DNA from 3 places in the Yersinia kristensenii genome. Region 2 is predicted to be linked to each of the others. Evidence: predicted binding sites of a transcription regulator. Region 2 holds the regulator's gene; each other region holds the start of a gene.

Region 1 (7,972 bases), 3.3 Mb from region 2:
GCACATTAGGCTCATCTGCAAAAACATCCAAACCTGCCCCGCCAATTTCTTTCTGTTGCAGTGCACGGATTAAATCATCCTGATTGACCATACTGCCACGGGCAATATTGATCAATAGTGCATGATTTGGCATAGCGGCGAAAATAGTTTTATCAATCAGGCCAATGCTGTCTTTTCCGCCCGAAATCGCCACTACCAGAATATCACTTTGTTTGGCAAGGCTGATTAAGTCCGTCACATATTGATAGGGCAGACTTTCGATGTGCACAGTATCGGTATAGGCAATTTGCATATCAAAGCCCGCTGCGCGACGGGCAATGGCTTGACCAATACGGCCCATACCAAACACCCCCAGACGTTTACCGGTCACTTTAGAGGCCAATGGCAAGCTGCTGTGTGGCCACTGACCGGCACGGAGGAATTTATCGGCCTGACAAATACGCCGCGAGGTAGCGATAATCAGCCCCAGAGCAGTGTCCGCGACATCATCGGTCAATACGCCGGGAGTGGTGGTCACAATGATATTGCGCTCACGGGTGGTATCCAGATCCACAGCGTCGGTGCCAACACCGAAGATTGAGATAATCTGTACTTCGGGTAATAACGCCAGCACCTCGTTGGTTACACCGATATCCCCCCGGGTCACGATGCCTTTAATATTCACGCCCTGCGCCGCAAAAAACTCAGCAGTATCCGTAACTTGGAAGAGTTTGTGAACAATAAAGTTCTGTTCCAACTTCTCCGTCAAATAATCCATTACCGGGGCAATAATCAATACGGCTTGTTTGAAGGAGGATGGCTTGCTGTTTTTCATAACGAGTACCTGATTATGTCAATAAATCAAAACCAGAATGGCGATAAGTCATATCGGATGATTGAGCCATTCAGCGAATGTCGTTATGAGACCTGTTTTCAATGTTTTATTTTGTGACGCAGGTCACTGTAAATCATGTTAAGAAAACATGTTACCGGTAACGTGATCGACCTATCATTGTTCCTGCTGAATTGTTTCAGCTAATCAAATTGGCGTTAATGATTAATGTAATGGCTTAATCAAAATGTTATTGATTGGCATTATTTGTTATGGCCAGGAAGAGTATTATGGCGGGCTATCGCCAGGAAAGATCCCTGCCATTCAAGAACACAATGGCAGTTATAGATAATTTGTCTGTCTTTCAGCCGCGATGGAAATATTAAATAGTGCCACCGAGTGAAATACGATAATGCAGGTCAACCTGTTCAATTGTCGGGATTTTTTTGATTTTCTTAATCAAGATTTCAGCGGCCACTTTGCCCATTTCAAAGCGCGGAGTGGTAACACTGGCAAGCACCGGCGTGGTCGCCTGGCCGATATCCAGCCCATGAAAACCGGAAATCGCTATCTCTGCTGGTACCGCCATGCCCAATTTCAAGCATTCTTGTAACACGCCCACGGCCATATCATCATTGGTACAGAAAATAGCATCGACTTGCGGATACATTTGTCGTGCTAATGCCAACATTCCTGCACCAATTGAGACGGATGAGACTTTGTTGGGCGTAATATGGAGCGGCGCAAACCCGGCATCAATCATTGCCTGGCTATATCCTTGATAACGTTTACGATCCCGTACATCAGACATCGAACCAAAATAAACAACATGCTGTTTGCCGCTCGCCAGCAGTGTCGACGTCATATCATAGGCCGCCTGATAATTATTAAAACCGACGGTAATGCGGTTGAACTGTGGCTCCAGATCCATCACTTGCGCGACGGGAAGTTCCGAAGCATTCAGGTACTTATCCGCACGTAAAGTATGTTCAGAATCGGTAAGTATTAGCCCGGAAATCTGGCAAGACAACAGATTAACTATTTGTTCTTCTTCACGTTCTTTATTGTAATTATAGTTAACCACCAGTGTTTGATAGCTACTGGCGGCAGTGACCGACTCAATACCAGCCAGTAAATCGGAGAAAATTTGGTTATTAAAGGACGGCACCAAAATACCAATTCTTGGACTTTTTTGATTGAGGCTGGTTTCCCCTTCTGAATCAACACTGTAATTGACTTCAGCCATCACTTGAGCAATACGCTCACCGGTTTCTGGGGCCACTTTTTCCGGCGTGCGTAAGTAGCGGCTGACAGTCATTTTAGTCACGCCTGCTAGTAGCGCAATATCCTGTAACGTAACACGCTGGTTTTTCATGGCATATCCCTGGAACAAGAGTGTGGGAAGAATATACTCGTCATACTTCAAGCTGCATGTGCGTTGGCGGCACTCAATAACCCGAATCACTTACAACACAGTAAGCTCATCGGGATTCTCTCCCTTGCCGCCTTCCTGCAACTCGAATTATTTAGAGCAAAAAGTAATTATGCACTGTTAGCGGAGATAATGAAAAGCATGTTACTGATTTAAAATACAATAACAATCATGATTTCTATTATTTAGTTCTATTATTATCAATAAGTTAATCTGCATTTTCCTCCATAGATGAACAAAGCCCCCACAAATAGTCGCATTTTGCTGCTTTCAAGGCGATGTCGCTCACGTAAGTGGTAACAGCTTGCCGTAACATGATTTAAAGTGATCTGCGTCACAGTTTGGTGAGGCGGAAAACGGTTTGATAGGCACATGTTTTCACGCAGTCATTATTCAATAATATTGATTTTATAATGTCGCTTAATCAGCGCCATTTCCATCAGGAATTCACTATGAAGAATTTATTTTCGTTAGAAAACCGCAAAGTATTAATTACCGGTTCTGCTCAAGGTATTGGTTTTTTATTAGCTAAAGGTCTGGCCGAATTTGGCGCAGAAATAATAATTAATGATATTACCGCAGAACGAGCAGAAAAAGCCGTCGCCGAATTACGCGACAGTGGCTTTGTGGCTTATGCAGCCGCATTTAATGTGACTGACCATGATGCTGTTAATGACGCGATTACACAAATAGAAAATAGTATTGGTGCCATTGACATCTTAATTAATAATGCCGGTATTCAGCGCCGCCATGCCTTTACCGAATTCCCAGAAAAAGATTGGGATGATGTCATTGCGGTAAACCAGAAATCGGTATTCTTGGTTTCACAAGCGGTCTCCCGTTATATGGTTAAACGCCAACGCGGTAAGATTATTAATATTTGCTCAATGCAAAGCGAATTAGGCCGTGACACTATCACACCATATGCCGCCTCTAAAGGGGCAGTGAAAATGTTAACTCGTGGGATGTGTGTTGAACTGGCCCGTTACAACATTCAGGTCAATGGCATCGCACCGGGTTATTTCAAAACTGATATGACAAAAGCGCTGGTGGATGATAAAGCCTTCACTGATTGGCTATGCAAACGCACGCCAGCCGCCCGTTGGGGTGACCCGGAAGAGTTGATTGGTGCGGCAGTGTATCTGTCCTCCAAAGCATCTGATTTTGTTAATGGTCATCTGTTGTTTGTCGATGGTGGGATGTTAGTTGCAGTTTGATCGGCGGCCGAGGAAAGTTATGTCTGGTAAATGCATTATTGTGATGGGCGTATCCGGCACCGGTAAATCCTGTGTGGGGCAGGCGCTAGCGTTGGCACTTAACGCCAAATTTATTGATGGCGACGATCTACACCCGCGCGCCAATATCCAAAAGATGGCATCGGGGCAGCCACTGAATGACAGCGACCGCGCCCCTTGGCTGGAGCGGTTAAGTGATGTGGCGTATAGCTTGCAACAAAAAAATGAAGTGGGTTTTTTAGTGTGTTCGGCACTAAAAAAGCAATATCGCGACCGTCTGCGTGAAGGCAATCAGAGTATTCGCTTTCTGTGGTTGACGGGTGATTACGATTTGGTGTTGAGCAGAATGCAGCGGCGGGCGGGGCATTTTATGCCAGAGAGTTTGCTAAAGAGCCAGTTCGCGACCCTAGAAACACCAGATGCCCAAGAGCCGGACATCATTCCCATTGATATCTCGCCAGACATTGCCGGTGTTGTTGAACACTGCATTGCCGCGCTAGAGCAAGAAACAACATCAGCAGAAAATAATATCAACCATTGTGCTTAAGTGCCCGGCATGATGGACACGCAATAATATAGGAATAGTTATGATACTTGATGAACTGAAAAGCGCGGTGAATAACCCACTTTACCCGGATGCTATCCGCCGCACCCTGGCCGCCATCAGCAAGATGGATTTAGTCAATCTGCCCGCAGGCGAGCAAGATATTGAAGGCCGCGAGATTTACCTAAATCACATTATTGCCGCGTCCAAACCCTTGTATGAGCAAGCCCCTGAATTACATCGTTATTATATTGATATTCATATTCTGTTGGAAGGGAGCGAGGTGATTGGTGCTTCACCGTCAGCGCAAGGCCAGCGCCCGACGATGGATTTTGATACCGAGCGAGATTATGGTTTGTTTGAAGGAATTACCACCGAAACCTTGTTAACACTGGCTCCCGGTGATATCGCCCTGCTGTTCCCTGGTGAGTTACATCGCCCAATGGGAACGTTGGGAGAGGTTGCCCCGCTGCGTAAGATTGTGGTTAAAGTAGCAAATCATCTTTTGTGATTCGGTGTTATTTCGGTTGATAGATACCGGATCAGGTTTCGGGACATATCAACCGAACTAGATCACTAATCAATATCAACCCCAGGCTCCAAAGGACTCCTCCCTTGCTGCTCCCGCCGGGCCGCCAACCACAATCCACTGTTCTTCATGACATAGCCAAATACCACCCCGACTAACAGCGAGACAATGACGAGTTTCCAATCACCATTACCGGCGAAAGTGGCACACGCACCGATAAAGGTGCCGGGAACAAATGCTAGCCACTGCTGGCAAGCTTGGATGCACATCAAAAACGCTACAATGCCAGTCAGAACATAGCCAAGGATGGCCCATTCAGGCTGCAAGGGGCTGCCCTGAATAATCATCATTGCCCAAAATACCCCGCTCATGCAGGTTAACAGCGTGATCAGCAAACCTTTCAAGCCGCCTTGTGGGCAGGCAAAATAGGCGGTACAGCCGAGGAAACCCGCCCAGCTGATTAGGCCCAGGCTGACCGCAACCCACCCCCAGAGACCAGAGAGAATGCCGGTGGTAATGGCAATCATCAGAATAATGTTCATCAGCATTGACCTGCGCAACAAAGGTTAAAAGAGAAAGTGTATTGCGTGAAAGTTGCGCAGTTTACCTGAATCCAAAGTGTTTTTTGAGATTTAAATCTCAAAAATACTGAATGAACAACATTCAATACATTTGTTTTGTGACATGATTCACACTAAATGAGAGAAATATATTGCATTACGCGCACCAGTAGGCCGGTTCAACACTTTTTCCAACTCGCTATCAGATAGTGATTTGGTATATTCTAATTGTCCGACGACTCTATTCACAACGCTATGAATGAGAGTTTCTAACTCTTTCATTGACGGTAAAAACAGACTTTCGGCTTTGTGCTCATAATATTTTACTATCAGAGGATAAAATATTTCGGGCTCTACGCTGTAGCTAGCATGCTTATTTATATGAGCAGTCAAATCAGAAGAAATATGTTCATTGCCACTGACAGAATCCAGCAACTTGATTTTTTCATTTGTTTCTCCCAATGTAGATATACTGTCTTTTAGTTCATTTATTATTAGGCTTCCAAGATCTATAGATTTTGAACATGAAGAAGCCTCTCTCTCATACGTTAAATCAATCTTCCCAATAACTTCATTAACAACATGATTATTAATGAAGTTAACCAGTTCCAGTCTCATTTCAGGCTGTTCTTTTAATATGCCACCGACAAAGTCACACTGTGATCTTTCAATAAGATAACTACATGAATCTTCATCCTTTTGTGCTTTTAAAAGAAAAAAATCAAGGTGTTCTTTGCTTTTATTCACCATTTTATCTATTTCTATTGGAACGGAAAGTTTATCACTGACAGTTTTATCTTTTTCTTCCTTATTTAAACGACTAATTAGATTATTAATTACAACGCTTTCATTCTCACTAAATACTTCCGGCTTTGCCTTTAAAAAAGACTTATCGTTAGGATCATTATTAATTAACTCTTTGGCAGCATGAATACCTCGATAAACATAACTCACTACACCCATAAATATCACCTTAATAACATTGCCACCATGAGCCCCATTAATGAGGCTATCTATAAGCCTCTATTTTATGTAAATTCAGCATGTCATCGCATCCACTATTAACCCCACCCCAACCTTAAACAGCCTTAATTTCGCGGAAAATCTGCACGGGCAATAAAGACGAACAAGAATAAACACACCGGTGCAGCCACAATAAATAAGGTATTGGTGGCCACCAACAAACTACTGCGGTCAATTATCACCCCCAGTAACACCGGAACCCAGTTGGCGGTGTAGGCAATGACATAAAACAGCGACAACAAACACGCATGACTGGCTTGCGGTGAAATCAAATTCACCAGTGCGGCACTGCCAACAAAGATAGAGCCGAACGCATAGCCCGTCACCACCATGCCCATCCCCGCCAAAAGCAATGAATGGAAGTGAACCGCAGCCGCAAAAGCCATCACAGCACCCCCTTGAGCCAGACAGCCGGAGTACAGTGAGAAACGGCTATCCAAATTGCGACTGACTAATTGGCAGATACCGGCAATCACCAGATATAACGCGATGACATAGCCAAATAACCCTTTGCTTTGGACTGATAACAACTGCTCTGCAATGGCCGGCCCGATCGCCAGAATACTGGCAGCAACGGCCCAAGAGACAAACAGTGCCGCCGCACAAAGGAAGAATTTACTGCCGGTCAGCCGTAGGCCAATGAGCAAGCGGCTATCTTGCGAGCGCGGCCCACTAGTAGAGTGTGGGATAACCACAGCAACGTGCTTGGGCCAGAAAAATGCCACTCCCAGCGCGGCCGTCATAGCCATCACAATAATTAAAACAAACGGCACCACTGTCGGGTGGAAATTGGCTTGCAGTGACAAACTGCTAAATACCGGCCCCAACGCCAGTCCGACGGTAAAAGATAAGGTGGCAATCAATGCCGCGCGTTTACCGCCATCAGGCGGGCAAAAACGAATCAAGGCCAGATTTGCTGCGCCAGTCAGCGCCCCGGTTCCAATCCCCGCTAATAATCGCGCCATAAACATTAGGCTGAAAGAACCAGCAACGGCGAATAACCATGCGCCCCCCAGCACCGCGCCCAGCGCGGGCAGAATCATCAGCCGCAGGTCTGTCACTTTCCCGGCCAGATTCCCTACCGCAAACAGTGAAATCAACACCCCCGCAGCATAAGCGCCATAGATCATAGTCAAACTGACCGAGGTTAAGGCCAGTTGTTGCTGATACAGCGGATAAAGCGGTGTTGGCGCGCTGCTGTTAAGTAGTGCCGCGGTCAATGCCAGTGCAATGAAAAATAGCACCGAAAAATAGGTAGTCGCCGTGTGGCTAGCGGGTGCGGTGCGGGTTAATGCCTCAGTCATCATTGGCTCCTGAAACTGCGCGATAAGTACAAGATATTGTCAGTACGACAAATTGAAAACAGGGCATTATACGGAGGGCATCGGCAAGTCAGTATCTGCAAGAATGCATCAGAGTGATGCATTTATTTCTCAGCCGAATCGCCGTTAGCTATAATCCTCCCCTATCCCACCCAACAACTCAGAGACGCTATCAATGAATTGGGATGATGCCAGATTCTTCCTTGCCGTCGCGCGTAAGGGCAGCTTGCGCCAGGCAGCCCATGAGCTACAGGTGGATCAGGCCACTGTCGGCCGTCGAATCACCACCTTGGAACAGGTTCTGGGCGCGAAGCTGTTTATCCGCACACCAAAAGCCTTTACCCTCAGCCCGCTAGGAGAACAGGTGCTGGCTGAAGTTATGGTGATGGAAAATGCCGCGCAAAGTATTGGCCGCAAAGCCGCCAACAGTGATAGCCGCTTACAAGGTATGGTGAGTCTCGCTGCCACCGACACTATCGCTGAGGCCTTTGTGCTGCCCGCCCTCAAGCAGCTACA
Region 2 (7,972 bases):
AGAGCTACCCAGTTGCGAGGCCAACAAGAAAACTTCAATCGGGACATTCTGACTGGCCGCAACCGCCAATGGGCTGGAGCCGATATTGCCAATTTGCACATCACCTGAGGCCAGCGCCCTGACCACACTGGAGCCGCTATCAAATTTACGCCAATCCACTTTGGCACCAGAAAGCTTAGCAAAGCTGTTATCTGCTTGGGCCACCTTGGCCGGTTCGGCAGAAGTTTGGTAGGCCACGGTCACATCGACAGCATGTGCACTGGCCGCCACCAATGACAGGGCCAATAGGGCGCTACCGGGCCGTAAAAAGCCGCGAATGGCAGCGGTAATACTTGCAGAAGATAAGCTTGTAGAAGATAAGATTACCGCCATGGTTCACTCCGCTCAGTTAACAGTGTCATTCGCTATTGTTGCGACCTTAAGCGCACACGGGCGCTGAGATGACAGTGATACCTGAAGGAGTAATGCGGCTAAAGGAATAAAAAATTATTCATTATTCCTTTAAGTGATAAGTGGTATGAAGGTTGTCTGTATGACTAGCCTAACGTTATCCCAAAGTAATTGGCTTTGCAGCTAGGCAGCAATGGAACAAATCCCGATGAGCTGACTCAAGTCAGTGATTCGTGTGACAAATCGGTCGGGAACCGATTTGAACGCTGCTTGCAGCGGCCTCGCAGAGGCGAGGCCCATGGATGGGCCGAGTAACGAGAGCAGCTAACAACGCTGCAATGTCAAGTAAGAAGGGATAATTCGCCTTTGAGGAAAATGCGGGATTCACCTGAAATAAAAGTGCGATCTCCGGCTAACGTGCAGAATAACTCGCCACCTCGCGCCGATATCTGGCGAGCATGGAGCGATGCCCTGCCCAACCGCGCCACCCAATACGGCATTAAGGTGCAATGGGCCGAACCGGTTACCGGATCCTCATTGCTGCTCAAGGTAAAATAGCGCGAAACGAAATCGACCTCATCACCTGGCGCCGTCACAATCACACCCCGGCCAGTTAAAGCAATCAGCGCAACAATATCCGGTTGTAATTGGCGAATCTGTTGCTCATTCTCCAGCACCACCAGCAGGGATTTTGCTTGCCATACCTGTTGAATATCAACAGCTAGCAAGGTTTTCAACTGCGCCGAAATCGCGATTTGTTCCGGGGGCAATGCGGGGAAATCCAGCGACAGCCGGCTAAAGTTATCCGCATCGCGTTTGACATGTAAATCACCGCTGGCGCTGCGAAAACAGATATCGTGCAAACCGGGGTTAACCACATTGAACATCACATGCGCCGCCGCCAAGGTGCCGTGACCGCATAAATCCACTTCACGTTCGGGCGTAAACCAACGAATAGCCGATTTATCTCCTTCATCCCAGACAAAACTGGTTTCCGGCAAATTGATCTCGGCGGCGATACTTTGCATCTGTTCTGTCGACAGCGGCTTTTTCAGCAGATACACACCCGCCGGGTTACCAGATAATCCGCTGCCGATAAACGCATCAACATGGAAATAGTTATAAGCCATCAATTAGCTCCGGTGATTCGTCAATGCAAAATCATTAATTAGTGCCAAATCAATAGCACACAAGCCGCGGTCAGCAAGCCCATAGAGATATTAAAAGTGAACCAAGCCCGGCGACTGCGCAGCAAACGGCCAATCAAAGTCCCAAAACCCAGCCAAATAATACCGGCCACCAGATTCACCATAAACATGCCCAAGCTAATCATTAAGATGGAATGATTATAAGCTGCCCCCGCCATACTGAAGCTGGCGACTGAGCCTAATCCCATTAACCAGGCTTTTGGGTTAAGGAACTGCAATAGCCACCCCTGATACAATCGCAGCGGTTTTGGCGGTACGACATTGGTTTCTAATTTTTCATAGGCCGAGGTGGCAATTTTCCATGCCAGCCACAACAAATAAAGACTGCCGAGAATTTTCAGAATTAAATGCAGGAAGGGGTAGATCAAAATCAGGCCGCCGACACCAAATGCCACCAGCAGCAGCATACTCTGCATGCCCAACATAATGCCTAACATCAACCAGATAGAGCGCATAAAACCGAAATTGGCCCCGGCTGAGGTTAATAACATATTATTCGGGCCGGGGGTAATAGCGGCAACCCAAAGAAAACCTACCATTGAAAGAAATAAACTCAGTTCCATGAGACGGGTGCCTCTCACCCAAAATGATGCGCGATATACCCATGAAGCTAACAGTGTGCTATTGATCACACAAGAGCAATGACATGATTTCCATTCACAATATGCATGAAATATTTCGCCCGCTGGCAGGAGCCAGTAACCCGCACCTGCAAACGCTGCTGCCCCGCCTGGTCAGGCGGCGGGTGCAACTGCAACCTTTTTGGCAACGGCTGGAATTGCCGGATGGGGATTTTATCGATCTAGCCTGGAGTGAAAACCCGGAACTGGCGCGCGATAAGCCCAGAGTGGTGCTATTCCACGGGCTGGAAGGGAATTTTTACAGCCCTTACGCCCATGGTTTACTGCGCGCCTGGCAAGACCGAGGATGGCTGGGTGTGGTGATGCATTTTCGCGGATGCAGTGGCGAGCCAAATCGTAAGTCACGCATTTATCACTCTGGTGAAACAGAAGATGCCCGCTTCTTTCTGCGCTGGTTGCGGGAAAGCTATGGACAGGTGCCCACCGCCGCGGTTGGCGTCTCTTTGGGGGGCAATATGTTGGCCCTCTATTTAGCTGAACAAGGGCAAGAGAGCTTATTAGAGGCAGCCGTGGTGGTTTCTGCACCACTGATGCTCGAACCTTGCGCCAATCGCATGGAGCAAGGTTTCTCGCGTGTCTATCAGCGCTATTTGTTGAATCAGCTCAAGTTAAATGCCACCCGCAAGCTGCTGCATTACCCCGGCAGCCTACCTTTGAATTTGGCTCAATTGAAAGGGCTGCGGCGAATCAAAGAGTTTGATGATGTCATAACGGCTAGAATACATGGCTTCAATGATGCGCTGGATTACTATCGGCGTTGCAGCGCCTTACCTAAGTTGTCGCAAATCACCACGCCGCTGCTGATCATTCATGCCAAAGATGACCCGTTCATGACCGCCGAGGTTATCCCCAACTTGCGCGAATTACCGGGCAATATTGATTATCAGTTAACTGAGCATGGCGGCCATGTTGGTTTTGTCGGCGGCTCATTAAAACACCCACAAATGTGGCTGGAACAACGTATTCCAGCCTGGCTTTCCCCCTATTTGGAGCAACCGTCATGATGATTCCCTGGCAGCAAGTTGATAGTGAAACGCTGGATAACCTGCTGGAAGCCTTCGTGCTACGTGAAGGCACGGATTACGGCGAGCATGAGCGGTCATTAGCACAAAAAGTCGAAGACGTGCGCCGCCAATTAGCGAGTGGTGAGGCGGTATTGGTCTGGTCAGAGTTACACGAGACTATCAATATTATGCCACGCGGTGCATTTCGGGCCGGAGCAGAAGAATTGCCATAACCCTCGCGGGATCACGACACTCATCGAGTAAAATCAGAGTGACAAGGCGGACACTTTGCCCTAAAAATAACCGCTAACGCTAAAAAACAGCCCATTTCAGCCTGTCCACTGAGGATCTAACCCCATGGAGTTACAGCTAATATGTCAACTAAACATCCGGTTATAGCCGTCACCGGCTCAAGTGGCGCAGGGACGACGACCAGCCTGGCGTTTCGCAAAATTTTTCAGCAATTGAATATTCGCGCGGCGCAAATTGAAGGCGACAGCTTCCACCGCTATACCCGACCAGAAATGGATACCGTCATCCGTAAGGCGCGGGATCAAGGCCGACATATCAGCTATTTTGGCCCAGAGGCCAATGACTTTGGTCAGTTAGAACAAAGTGTGGAGGAGTACGGCAAAAGCGGCACCGGGCGCTCACGTAAGTATTTGCACACTTATGATGAAGCCGTGCCTTATAACCAGATTCCGGGTACTTTTACCCCCTGGGAGCCACTGCCTGAACCCACCGATGTGTTGTTTTATGAAGGGTTACACGGCGGAGTTGTGACCGAACATCATGATGTGGCAAAACATGTCGATTTGCTGGTCGGCGTGGTGCCCATCGTCAACCTGGAGTGGATTCAAAAATTAGTCCGAGATACCGGTGAGCGCGGCCATTCCCGTGAAGCCGTGATGGATTCCGTGGTGCGCTCCATGGACGATTACATTAACTACATTACGCCGCAGTTCTCGCGCACCCACATTAACTTTCAGCGCGTGCCGACCGTCGATACCTCTAACCCGTTTGCCGCCAAAGCGATTCCATCACTGGACGAAAGTTTTGTCGTCATTCACTTCCGCGGTTTGGATCAGATTGATTTCCCCTACTTATTGGCAATGCTGCAAGGGTCTTTTATTTCCAATATCAATACATTGGTCGTCCCAGGCGGGAAGATGGGGCTGGCAATGGAGCTGATTATGGCACCGTTAGTGCAGCAATTGCTGGAAGGTAAAAAAATCGGTTAATCCTTCGTCCTTGAAGCCGCAGTAAAGCAATTACTGGAAAGAAAAAATAATTTGACGCTATCCCAACCCAAAGTCGTTGGGGCTGCAGGTAGGCGGCAAGCGAACTCATCCCGATGAGCTTACATAAGTAAGTGATTCGGGTGAGCGAGTGCAGCTAACAACCCTGCAGCTTCAAATACGAAGGGGTTAATTACGCGATGTCACGGATTTCAAAACTGTGGGTAATGGTCGCCGCTTTACCCAACATTAGCGAGACGGAGCAATATTTCTCTGCTGACAGCTCAACCGCGCGCTCCACAATTTTATCGGTCAAGCCCTTGCCGCTCACAATAAAATGCAGGTTAATTTGCGTAAACAGGCGCGGAGCCTCTTCCCGGCGCTGTGAAGTTAACGTCACTTCGCAATCGCGCACATCGTTACGGCCTTTTTGCAAAATAGAAACCACGTCAATGGCGCTACAGCCACCCGCTGACATTAACAACATTTCCATCGGGCTCGGCGCTTTATCTCCTGCATTCCCGTCCATTAAAACTTGATGACCTGAAGCAGACTCACCCAAAAATGTCAGCCCTTCAACCCACTTTACACGTGCCTGCATAACTCATGCTCCCGGTTAAATTTTCTCATTCAGACTACCCTTTCATTTACAAACTGGCAATGTAACCCGATGTTCATCATGCTGAAGCGATACAACACAAGACACTGGCCTCATCCTGTGCTACAAACAGAACCGAAAGTGTTGTTTCTTGAATTAAATAGAGTAGCTTCTCAATACTCAGTGAAGGGTTTCTACTCGGTACGCATCTTGGCTATACCTTTCGGCAGTTGAGCAAATTAATATGCTAAATGAAAGTGTATTTTATAAGCACGCCGTACAGGGAACTCTGAGCCCTGTTAAGTTAGGCAGCGATAACAACAGAGGATAACAGCGAATGGTTCTCGGCAAGCCACAAACAGACCCGACTCTCGAATGGTTCCTGTCTCATTGCCATATCCACAAATATCCATCGAAAAGTACGCTAATTCACCAAGGTGAAAAAGCCGAAACGCTTTACTACATCGTGAAAGGCTCCGTTGCGGTGCTGATCAAAGATGAAGAAGGTAAAGAGATGATTCTCTCCTATTTAAACCAGGGAGATTTCATCGGCGAGCTTGGATTATTTGAAGAAGGCCAAGAACGTAGTGCTTGGGTTAGGGCAAAAACTGCCTGTGAAGTGGCTGAAATTTCTTACAAAAAATTCCGTCAGCTGATTCAGGTCAATCCAGATATATTGATGCGCCTGTCTTCACAAATGGCGAATCGCTTACAGATAACCTCTGAGAAAGTGGGTAACCTCGCTTTCCTGGACGTGACTGGGCGTATTGCACAAACGCTGCTTAATCTGGCAAAACAACCGGATGCCATGACCCACCCAGATGGGATGCAGATAAAGATTACCCGCCAGGAAATTGGTCAAATAGTTGGCTGCTCCCGCGAAACTGTGGGGCGGATACTAAAAATGCTAGAAGATCAAAATCTGATCTCCGCGCATGGTAAAACGATTGTCGTTTACGGCACCCGTTAAAACCCTATAAACCGGTGCTGTTACCTCGGCACCGGTTTTCTTTTGTGTGATTAATAAATTTCTGGGGCCTATATGAATTGGCAACGGCTTATTTATCATCCTGAAGTGAATTATGCACTCCGCCAAACACTGGTTCTCTGCTTGCCGGCGGCATTGGGGTTCGCAATGGGTGAATTGCGGTTGGGGTTGATGTTCTCCCTGATACCCGCCTGTTGTAATATTGCTGCACTAGATACCCCTCATCAACATTTCTTCCGGCGGCTGATTGTCGGCGGGGCTCTCTTTACTTTCAGTAGTTTTCTGACTCAACAACTGCTGCTGTGGGATATTCCATTACCTGCGGTGATGCTTGGTTTGGCTTTAATGTTGGGTGTCAGTGGCGCTATCAGCCAGCTCAATGGCCGCCTGCTCCCCGCCGCACTTATCGCCGCTATTTTTAGCCTCAGCATGGTAGGTCGTGCGCCTATCTGGCAAGCGCCATTGATGTGTGCCGTGGGGACGCTCTGGTATGGTCTATTTACCTGGCTATGGTTCCGGTTATGTAAAGACCAGCCGATCCGTGAGCCATTGAGTCAGCTTTATCATTTGTTGGCCGATTATTGCGATGCTAAATACAGTTTGTTTGGCCAGCATGTTGAGCTAGAAAAGGCCATGCCGCCGTTGCTTGACCGGCAACAAGGTATAATGGACAAAATTAATCAGCTTTATCAGCAATTTAACCTGATAGACAATGCCACGAAAAAAGAGCGAAAACGGCTATTGAACTTGTTTCAAATGGCGCTTGATTTGCAAGAACACATCACTGCGGCAGTGAGTCAGTCAGAAAAAACGCAAGAGTTAATTGATCAAAGCCCGATAGAAACAGTTCTTAAGCGCAATATGCAGGTTATCTCGACGCAAATGCGCACCATTGCCGATGATATTCTCTATCATCACCGCGCAAAAACGCATTTCAGTGCGGGTGATGCGCTGGTCGAGCTGGAAGAGGTTGCCCAGCAGCACCCGGATAACCCCGTGGCGCAATTCTTCTATTACCATATCAGCCATGTTACCCAAATCCTGAGCGACCAACGCCCGCAGTATGATCGCGCCTTGATGTCCAACCAACCCTCTCAGCCATTTTGGCCAGCACTCGTCAGTTATTTATCGTTTAAATCCAGTGCATTGCGGGATGCTGCTCGCCTTGGTGTCACTTTGGCCGCGGGCAGTTACATCGGTAATTTGATCCATCTGCCTAAACCTTATTGGATTTTGCTTACCGTGATGCTGGTAACGCAAAATGGCTATAACGCCACTAAAATTCGGATCCATCACCGCGCCCTTGGCACCCTGATTGGGCTATTACTCGCGGCAGCTTTGCTGCATTTTCAAATGCCAGAAGGCACCACGTTAAGCATCATGTTGCTCATCACCCTGGTGGCCTATCTGGTTCAACGCAAAAACTATGGCTGGTCGGTCATTTTTAGAACCATCACTACGGTTTATATCTTGCAGTTATTGACCGGCGAAGGTGCGGACTTTTTAATCCCGCGGTTGCTCGATACCTTAATCGGCTGCGCCTTAGCCTTCGCCAGCACATTGTGGCTATGGCCACAGTGGCAAAGCGGTTTACTGCGTAAAAATGCGCATCAAACACTGGAGAATTATCAGAAAATCCTGCGCATCCTGCTGAAACCTCATCCGAATATCGAGCAACTGGCGTTTGAGCGCATCCAGGTGAACAAAGCCAGTAATGCCGTCCTCAATTCACTGAAACAAGCTATGCAGGAGCCGGGATTCAACTCAAAATATCTGGCGGACATGCGTCTGTGGGCTACCCATAGCGAACTTATTGTCGGGAATATCAATGAGATGACCATCCTGACGCGGGCTTATCCATTAGCAGAGTCGCCAGCAGAATCGGATAAACACCACATTCAACTG
Region 3 (7,972 bases), 380 kb from region 2:
ACGATACTTTAGATGCTTCTGAAATTCAGGATATCCTGGGCAGCGTTGAGAAAAACGTTGTGCGTAGCCGTGTATTAGCTGGCGAACCGCGTATTGATGGCCGCGAAAAAGACATGATCCGTGGTCTGGATGTGCGTACCGGCGTATTGCCACGTACTCATGGTTCAGCGTTGTTCACTCGTGGCGAAACTCAGGCACTGGTTACTGCAACCCTGGGTACCGCACGTGATGCACAAAATATTGATGAGCTGATGGGTGAGCGTACTGACTCATTCCTGCTACACTATAATTTCCCTCCATATTGTGTTGGTGAAACCGGTATGGTTGGCTCACCGAAACGTCGTGAAATTGGCCATGGCCGTCTGGCGAAACGTGGTGTGTTGGCAGTGATGCCAAGTCCGAGCGAGTTCCCTTACACTGTCCGTGTGGTTTCTGAAATCACCGAGTCTAACGGTTCTTCCTCAATGGCTTCTGTTTGTGGTGCTTCTCTGGCCCTGATGGATGCAGGTGTACCGATTAAAGCCGCTGTTGCTGGTATCGCAATGGGTCTGGTTAAAGAAGATGAAAACTTTGTTGTTCTGTCTGATATTCTGGGTGACGAAGATCACTTGGGCGACATGGACTTTAAAGTAGCCGGTAGCCGTGACGGTATCACCGCACTGCAAATGGATATTAAAATTGAAGGTATCACTCGCGAAATCATGCAGGTGGCTCTGAACCAAGCTAAGGGTGCGCGTCTGCACATTCTGGGTGTTATGGAACAGGCTATTAGCACTCCACGCGGCGATATCTCTGAATTTGCTCCACGTATCTACACCATGAAAATCAATCCTGAGAAAATTAAGGATGTGATTGGTAAAGGTGGTTCTGTGATCCGTGCGCTGACTGATGAAACTGGCACCACCATTGAAATCGAAGATGATGGCACCATTAAGATTGCAGCAACTGACGGCGACAAAGCGAAACATGCTATTCGTCGTATCGAAGAAATTACTGCTGAAATCGAAGTGAACCGTATCTATGCGGGTAAAGTGACTCGTATCGTTGATTTCGGTGCATTTGTGGCAATCGGCGGCGGTAAAGAAGGTCTGGTGCATATCTCTCAAATCGCTGACAAGCGCGTAGAGAAAGTGACTGACTATCTGCAAATGGGCCAAGAAGTCCCAGTAAAAGTCATGGAAGTTGATCGTCAGGGCCGTATCCGCCTGAGCATCAAAGAAGCGACTACTCCTGACGCAGAAGCACCGGCTCCAGAAGCAGCAGAATAATTAGTATTCCACAGCTCCTTGCTGATGTGAGGAGCTGTGTTATCTCGAGGGCAGGATGCTCTTGTGTTAAACAAATGGATGAAAGGATATTTATCCAATGTTTGTCTTCGGGAGTAGGAAATGAAGCCTTTCTTGCGCTGGTGTTACGTTGTGACAGCACTGATGCTGGCAGGATGCAGCAACCATGATTGGCGTAAAGACGAGGTATTAGCAATTCCGTTGCAACCTACGTTGCAGCAGGAAGTGATTCTGGCGCGCATGGAACAAATCCTTGCAAGTCGGGCACTTACGGATGATGAGCGCGCGCAGCTTTTATATGAGCGCGGAGTGCTGTATGATAGCCTCGGGCTACGGGCACTAGCGCGAAATGATTTTTCGCAAGCGTTAGCTATTCGTCCTGATATGCCAGAAGTTTTTAACTATCTGGGCATTTATTTAACGCAGGCAGGCAATTTTGATGCTGCCTATGAAGCGTTTGATTCTGTACTAGAGCTTGATCCAACTTACAATTACGCGCGTTTAAACCGGGGTATCGCTCTGTATTATGGCGGTCGACTCCCGTTGGCGCAGGATGATCTGCAGGCGTTTTATCAAGACGATCCAAATGATCCCTTCCGTTCGTTATGGCTGTATTTGGTGGAAAGAGAAATCGATCCTAAGACAGCTGCAGTAGCGCTACAACAGCGCTATGAAAAATCGGACAGAGGGCAATGGGGATGGAATATTGTCGAATTCTACTTGGGCACAATTAGCGAAAAAACGCTGATGGAAAGGCTCAAGGCAGATGCAATGGATAACACTTCGCTCGCTGAGCATCTCAGTGAAACTGACTTCTATTTAGGTAAACATTACCTAAGTCTGGGGGACAAGAACACTGCTTCGGCGCTGTTCAAACTGACGGTAGCTAACAACGTTCATAACTTTGTTGAGCACCGCTATGCATTGTTGGAATTGGCGCTTTTGGGCCAAGAACAAGACGACCTATCGGAATCGGACCAGCAATAGCTGACGAACAACTATTAGCCTGATATACCTTGGTTTTTGCCAACGTTAATCACCCTAACAGGTGATGGCCTTTTTGTTCGTTTTATAATCTAATTTGAGCCGGTTCACACTTTTCAATGAAAATGACTGAAAATTTTCTCGACGAGTTATGTAGACTGGCTGCCATTATTAATGAGGCACGTGTACATGACTACTGAGCTTGAAACCTCTTTTGCTGATCTGGGGCTGTCCGCTCCAATTCTTTCCGCTCTGACTGATCTTGGTTATGAAAAACCATCTCCTATTCAGTTGGAATGTATTCCACACCTGTTGAACGGCCGTGATGTTCTCGGCATGGCGCAAACCGGTAGTGGCAAAACAGCCGCCTTTGGTCTGCCGCTGTTGCACAACATTGACCCAACATTGAAAGCGCCACAGGTATTGGTGTTAGCACCGACCCGTGAGTTGGCTATTCAGGTTGCACAGGCATTGACTGACTTTTCAAAACATATGGACGGCGTTAACGTGGTGGCCCTGTATGGCGGTCAGCGTTATGACGTTCAATTACGCGCTTTGCGCCAGGGGCCACAAGTTGTTGTCGGTACCCCAGGTCGTCTGTTAGACCACCTGAAACGCGGTACTCTTAACCTGTCCAACCTAAGCGGTTTAGTGTTGGATGAAGCAGATGAAATGCTGCGCATGGGCTTTATCGAAGACGTCGAAACTATCATGGCGCAGATCCCGGCTGAACATCAGACCGCTCTGTTCTCTGCCACCATGCCAGAAGCGATTCGTCGTATCACCCGCCGCTTTATGAAAGAGCCACAGGAAGTACGCATTCAATCTAGCGTGACTACCCGTCCTGACATTAGCCAGAGTTTCTGGAGAGTCGGTGGTGGTTATAACAAGAAAGAAGCGTTGGTTCGTTTCCTGGAATCTGAAGATTTCGATGCAGCCATCATCTTCGTGCGTACCAAAAATGCGACGCTGGAAGTTGCAGAAGCTCTGGAACGCAGTGGTTACAACAGCGCTGCATTGAACGGCGACATGAACCAAGCGCTGCGTGAGCAGACACTGGATCGCCTGAAAGATGGCCGTCTGGATATCCTGATTGCGACTGACGTTGCTGCTCGTGGGCTGGATGTTGAACGTATCAGCTTGGTTGTAAACTATGATATCCCTATGGATTCAGAGTCTTATGTTCACCGTATCGGCCGTACTGGGCGTGCGGGTCGTGCAGGCCGTGCATTACTGTTCGTAGAGAACCGTGAACGTCGTCTGTTACAGAACGTTGAACGTACTATGAAGCTGACTATCCCTGAAGTTCAGTTGCCAAACGCAGAATTGCTGGGCGAGCGCCGCTTAGCTAAATTCGCAGCGAAAGTGGGCCAACAGCTGGAAAGCAGTGATTTGGATATGTACCGTGCGTTGCTGGCGAAGCTGCAACCAGAAGAAGAGTTTGATCTCGAAACTCTGGCTGCTGCACTGTTGAAAATGGCACAGGGCGAACGTCCTTTGATCCTGCCACCGGAAGCACCACGTCGTCCACAGCGTGAATTTAATTCTCGCGATGACCGTGGTAGTGATCGCGGCCGTGATCGTAATGACAGCCGTCGTGAACCTCGTTCTGACAACCGTGACGGTGGCGAGCGTCCAGCACGTCGCGAACGTCGTGATGTTGGCGAGATGGAACTGTACCGGATTGAAGTGGGCCGTGATGATGGTGTTGAAGTTCGTCATATCGTTGGCGCTATCGCTAACGAAGGTGATATCAGCAGCCGTTATATCGGTAACATCAAGCTGTTTGCTTCGCATTCAACTATCGAGCTGCCAAAAGGCATGCCGGGTGAAATGTTATCTCACTTCACCCGTACCCGTATCCTGAACAAGCCGCTGAACATGCAGCTGTTGGGTGATGCACAGCCGCATGAGCGTCGTGAGCGCCCTGCAGGTGGTAATGGTGGTGAGCGTCGTGGCGGTGCTGGTCGTTCAGCTGGTGGCGAACGTCGTGAAGGCGCAGGTGCTCCTCCTCGTCGTTCATTCGGAAGCGATCGTGCTCCAGCGGGTGGTGGCGAACAACGCCGTGGTAATCGCGATGGTCAGCGCTCAGCTGCACCTGCACCCCGCCGCGATGATGCCGCAGCGCCAGCCGCACCTGCTCGCCGTCGTTTCGGTGATGCATAAGTCTTAGTCATCTCTGATGATTAAAAAAAACCAGCCTTCGGGCTGGTTTTTTTATGTCTGCAATATTCAACTTGTGAGTGAATTACAGGCGCTCGGCGGGTTGCAAGTTTTGCTGCAAACCGGCCACTATCTCAAATGAATACAATCGTGCCTGGTGATCAAAAATCTGGCCATTGACCATCAATTCATCGGCCTGAGTTTCGCGCAATAGTGACTGAAGCCCGTGCCGGACTTTACTTTTATCGCCAATGATAGACAGACGTAGCGCTTGGTCGACACCAAATTGTTCGGCTGGCGAGCAGATTTTCTCCATATCGTCGATGGGTGGCGGTAATTGGCCCGGTGTGCCACGGCGCAGATTGACAAACTGCTGCTGCATCGAAGTAAACAGGAAACGGGCATCACGCTCACTATCTGCGGCCACGACATTCACACACACAATCGCATAAGGTTTTGGCCACTGAGCGGAAGGTTTGAAATTCTCCCGATACAATTTGAGTGCCTGGAATAGCATGTCTGGTGCAAAATGCGAGGCGAAAGCAAAGGGCAGGCCCATGGCGGCTGCTAATTGCGCGCTATACAAGCTAGAGCCCAGCAGCCACAGCGGGACATGCAAACCCTGACCGGGGACGGCTTGTACCGCTTGCCCAGGTTGCGCATCAGCAAAGTAGTTTTGCAGTTCACGCACATCAGACGGGAAGTTATCTACCTCACCGGATAAGTGGCGGCGTAGTGCCATCATAGTGCGCTGATCACTGCCGGGGGCACGACCAAGGCCGAGATCGATGCGGTCAGGATACAGTGAGGCAAGGGTACCAAACTGTTCAGCTATCACCAGCGGTGAATGGTTTGGCAGCATCACGCCACCTGAACCGACACGGATGGTGCTGGTGCCACCGGCAATATAGCCAATTAGCACGGAGGTCGCGGCGCTGGCAATACCCGTCATATTATGGTGTTCAGCCAGCCAATAGCGGTGATATCCCCATTTTTCAGTATGTTGGGCTAAGTCCAGCGAGGCATGAAATGCATCTCGTGGGGTCTTGCCCTGCGCTATTGGTGATAAGTCGAGAACTGAAAGTGGCACGGCCTGTTTGTCAGTCATAGAATCGTCCATCTTAACCTTATGTCGAGTCGCTTGAAGGGCGAGTGCGTTTATTAACAAACGCATTAATTTTAAAAGAATAACTACGAATGACTATATTCACGGTGTGAGTCAATAACAGCCATATTAGTCATGCATGAATAAGAGCATAATCGAAATAGTGTCTTTCGGGAGGGGAATAAATGCGGCCTGAGAGGGAGATAGATTGTCTGAGTGAATAAATGGGGAGAGCCGTGGCCCCCCTCATAATCTATTAGGACACCAATTCTAACCCTGCTAATCGCCGCCAGTAGCCGTTACAATCGGCTTTATCAGCTAAAGTCAGGGGAACTAAACCTTGTTCGTTGGCGCGGAACTGGTCGATAACATTCAGCGTCTCAATACCTTGTGGCGAAAGACGGACGATATCCACCAAACCTTGCATGGAAATCAAATCATTACCGAGGTTATAGCAATAGCCACTCTGAGTTTGAATGCCATTGAGAATAAACACTTGTTGGTCTTCTTGTGAGAGTACTGGCCGCCCTTGCGGGTACTTAATACAGCAAGTTTCACATTGGTCTTTGGCCAGGTTTTCTGAACGCGCAGTAAAACAGCGGGCAGAATAAGCCAATGGCAGATGGCCGTAGCTCAATACTTCGACTTCAAACTGATTGCGGAATCCCAGCTCTTCACATTGTTGCAGCACATTAGCCAGCCAATCGCGAGATAGCTCAACCGGCATGCACCAGCGCATCATCCCTTGGCGGTGTAAAATCCGCAGGGTATAGGCGTTGTAGCAATTGAGGGCATGGCCGGCCACAAACGGCAAACCGCGTTCGGCCGCCATATTCACCGCACCCAAATCATTCGCTTCCAGTAAGAATTCGCCGTTTTCTACATAGCGCTTTAACTCATTTAACTCGGATGGCGCTTGTAACAGGGCGAGAGTGGAAATCACCACCTGTTTGCCACTGGCGGCAACTGCTTTGGCTAAATCCAGCCAGTCACCGACTTTCATTTCGCGGCGCTTGGTACAGACATTCTCACCAAGATAAATGATATCGGCGCTGCTGCTGGCAGCGGCTTGATAAAAAGCTTCAATATCGGTTTTTGGCCAGTAATAGAGTACTGCGCCTAAGGCGTACTTCATATTTCCTCCGGTTACTGCCACTTACGATGATAAGCGCCCAGAGTGGTCTGGGTGCCTTCGGACATTGCGCCCAGTTGTTCCATCCATTCTGTTTTGGCAGAAAATTGCGCTGGATTAGCCTGATAGCGGTCAATCGCCTGCCGCCACACTTTGGCAACCTGGCTGACATAAGCCGGGCTACGCTGACGCCCTTCAATTTTTACCGAGGCAATATTGGCGGTAAACAGTTCCGGCAGCAGTTCAAGGGTATTTAGGCTGGTCGGCTCTTCCAGTGCATGATAGCGCTGACCATCCACCAGATAGCGCCCTTTACACAGCGTCGGATAACCGGCGTTTTCGTTATCTTCATAACGGTCGATCAGCACCTCATTGAGGCGAGATTCCATCCCTTGCGGGGTTTGCTGCCAGCGAACAAAGCGTGCCGGTGAACAGGCACCCACTGTGTTAGGGGATTCACCTGTCAGATAGGATGAAAGGTAGCACCGGCCTTCGGCCATAATGCACAAGCTACCAAAGGCAAAGACTTCCAGCGGTACCGGGCTGGTGCGCGACAGCTGCTTAACCTGATGCATCGAGAGCACGCGCGGTAAAACCACCCGTGCCACATCAAAATGGCGTTGATAGAAACGGATGGCTTCATCATTGGTCGCGGATGCTTGCACCGATACATGGCGTTCAACCTTAGGGTAGCGTTCAGCGGCATATTCCAACATGGCCAAATCCGCCAGAATCAGGGCATCAGCCCCCAGTTGCGCCGCCATATCCACCGCTCGCTGCCAACGGGAATAACCGTCTGGGTGAGCGAAAGTATTAATCGCGATATGTAATTTGCGCTTGCGGCTGTGAACATAATCGACCGCTTCTTGTAATTTTTTATCGGTGAAATTCAGTCCGGCAAAATGGCGGGCGTTAGTATCATCTTTCAAGCCGATATAAACTGCGTCAGCACCATTATCGATTGCGGCCTTTAATGCGGGTAAATTACCAGCAGGACAAAGCAGCTCCATAGAATTTTCCCTATCCGAAGATGATATTAGAATATAGCGAAGGGCGATTTTAGTTAACCTGCCGTGAACTGACTTTGATTTAGGGCAGTTTCTTTGGCATTGGTGTCATTCTCCTGATATTTAGCAAGACTTTTAGAGACAACTTGGTGCAAAATTTATTGATTTAACACACTTTCCAGTTTTGCCGATGTGGCAAAATAGCCGTATTCGAGCATTAAAAGGAGTGACTGCCTGTGTTGGGAGAACTACGAGCACGCCTAGTGCGTCAAGGGCCAGCGCTATTGCGAGGGCC

Evidence for each region. Region 2 encodes CRP, which controls carbon source genes, mostly activating them, when cyclic AMP is high. Its sites were predicted from a motif close to ATGTGANNNNNNTCACAT; they were not measured.
Region 1: the regulator CRP is predicted to act here: its motif matches at 2,566-2,583, upstream of idnO (gluconate 5-dehydrogenase).
Region 3: the regulator CRP is predicted to act here: its motif matches at 2,366-2,383, upstream of yrbN (protein YrbN).

Annotation. Positions count from the first base shown of each region.
Region 1 is NZ_UHIY01000001.1:4,438,031-4,446,002, forward strand. Features, by position in the region: gene DX162_RS20610 (2-hydroxyacid dehydrogenase) at 1-814, opposite strand, end outside; gene DX162_RS20615 (substrate-binding domain-containing protein) at 1,194-2,186, opposite strand; gene idnO (gluconate 5-dehydrogenase) at 2,696-3,460, shown strand; gene DX162_RS20625 (gluconokinase) at 3,480-4,025, shown strand; gene DX162_RS20630 (NanQ anomerase/TabA/YiaL family protein) at 4,066-4,533, shown strand; gene DX162_RS20635 (DUF1097 domain-containing protein) at 4,599-5,093, opposite strand; gene DX162_RS20640 (hypothetical protein) at 5,241-6,074, opposite strand; gene DX162_RS20645 (MFS transporter) at 6,200-7,441, opposite strand; gene DX162_RS20650 (LysR family transcriptional regulator) at 7,632-7,972, shown strand, end outside.
Region 2 is NZ_UHIY01000001.1:1,186,280-1,194,251, forward strand. Features, by position in the region: gene tauA (taurine ABC transporter substrate-binding protein) at 1-372, opposite strand, end outside; gene DX162_RS05635 (PhzF family phenazine biosynthesis protein) at 732-1,520, opposite strand; gene DX162_RS05640 (LysE family translocator) at 1,559-2,161, opposite strand; gene DX162_RS05645 (hydrolase) at 2,263-3,243, shown strand; gene DX162_RS05650 (YheU family protein) at 3,240-3,476, shown strand; gene DX162_RS05655 (phosphoribulokinase) at 3,618-4,484, shown strand; gene DX162_RS05660 (OsmC family protein) at 4,675-5,082, opposite strand; gene crp (cAMP-activated global transcriptional regulator CRP) at 5,417-6,049, shown strand; gene DX162_RS05670 (YccS/YhfK family putative transporter) at 6,122-7,972, shown strand, end outside.
Region 3 is NZ_UHIY01000001.1:803,820-811,791, reverse strand. Features, by position in the region: gene pnp (polyribonucleotide nucleotidyltransferase) at 1-1,268, shown strand, start outside; gene nlpI (lipoprotein NlpI) at 1,389-2,273, shown strand; gene yrbN (protein YrbN) at 2,390-2,470, shown strand; gene DX162_RS03705 (DEAD/DEAH family ATP-dependent RNA helicase) at 2,460-4,436, shown strand; gene DX162_RS03700 (luciferase-like monooxygenase) at 4,519-5,541, opposite strand; gene DX162_RS03695 (U32 family peptidase) at 5,795-6,673, opposite strand; gene ubiU (ubiquinone anaerobic biosynthesis protein UbiU) at 6,685-7,680, opposite strand; gene ubiT (ubiquinone anaerobic biosynthesis accessory factor UbiT) at 7,914-7,972, shown strand, end outside.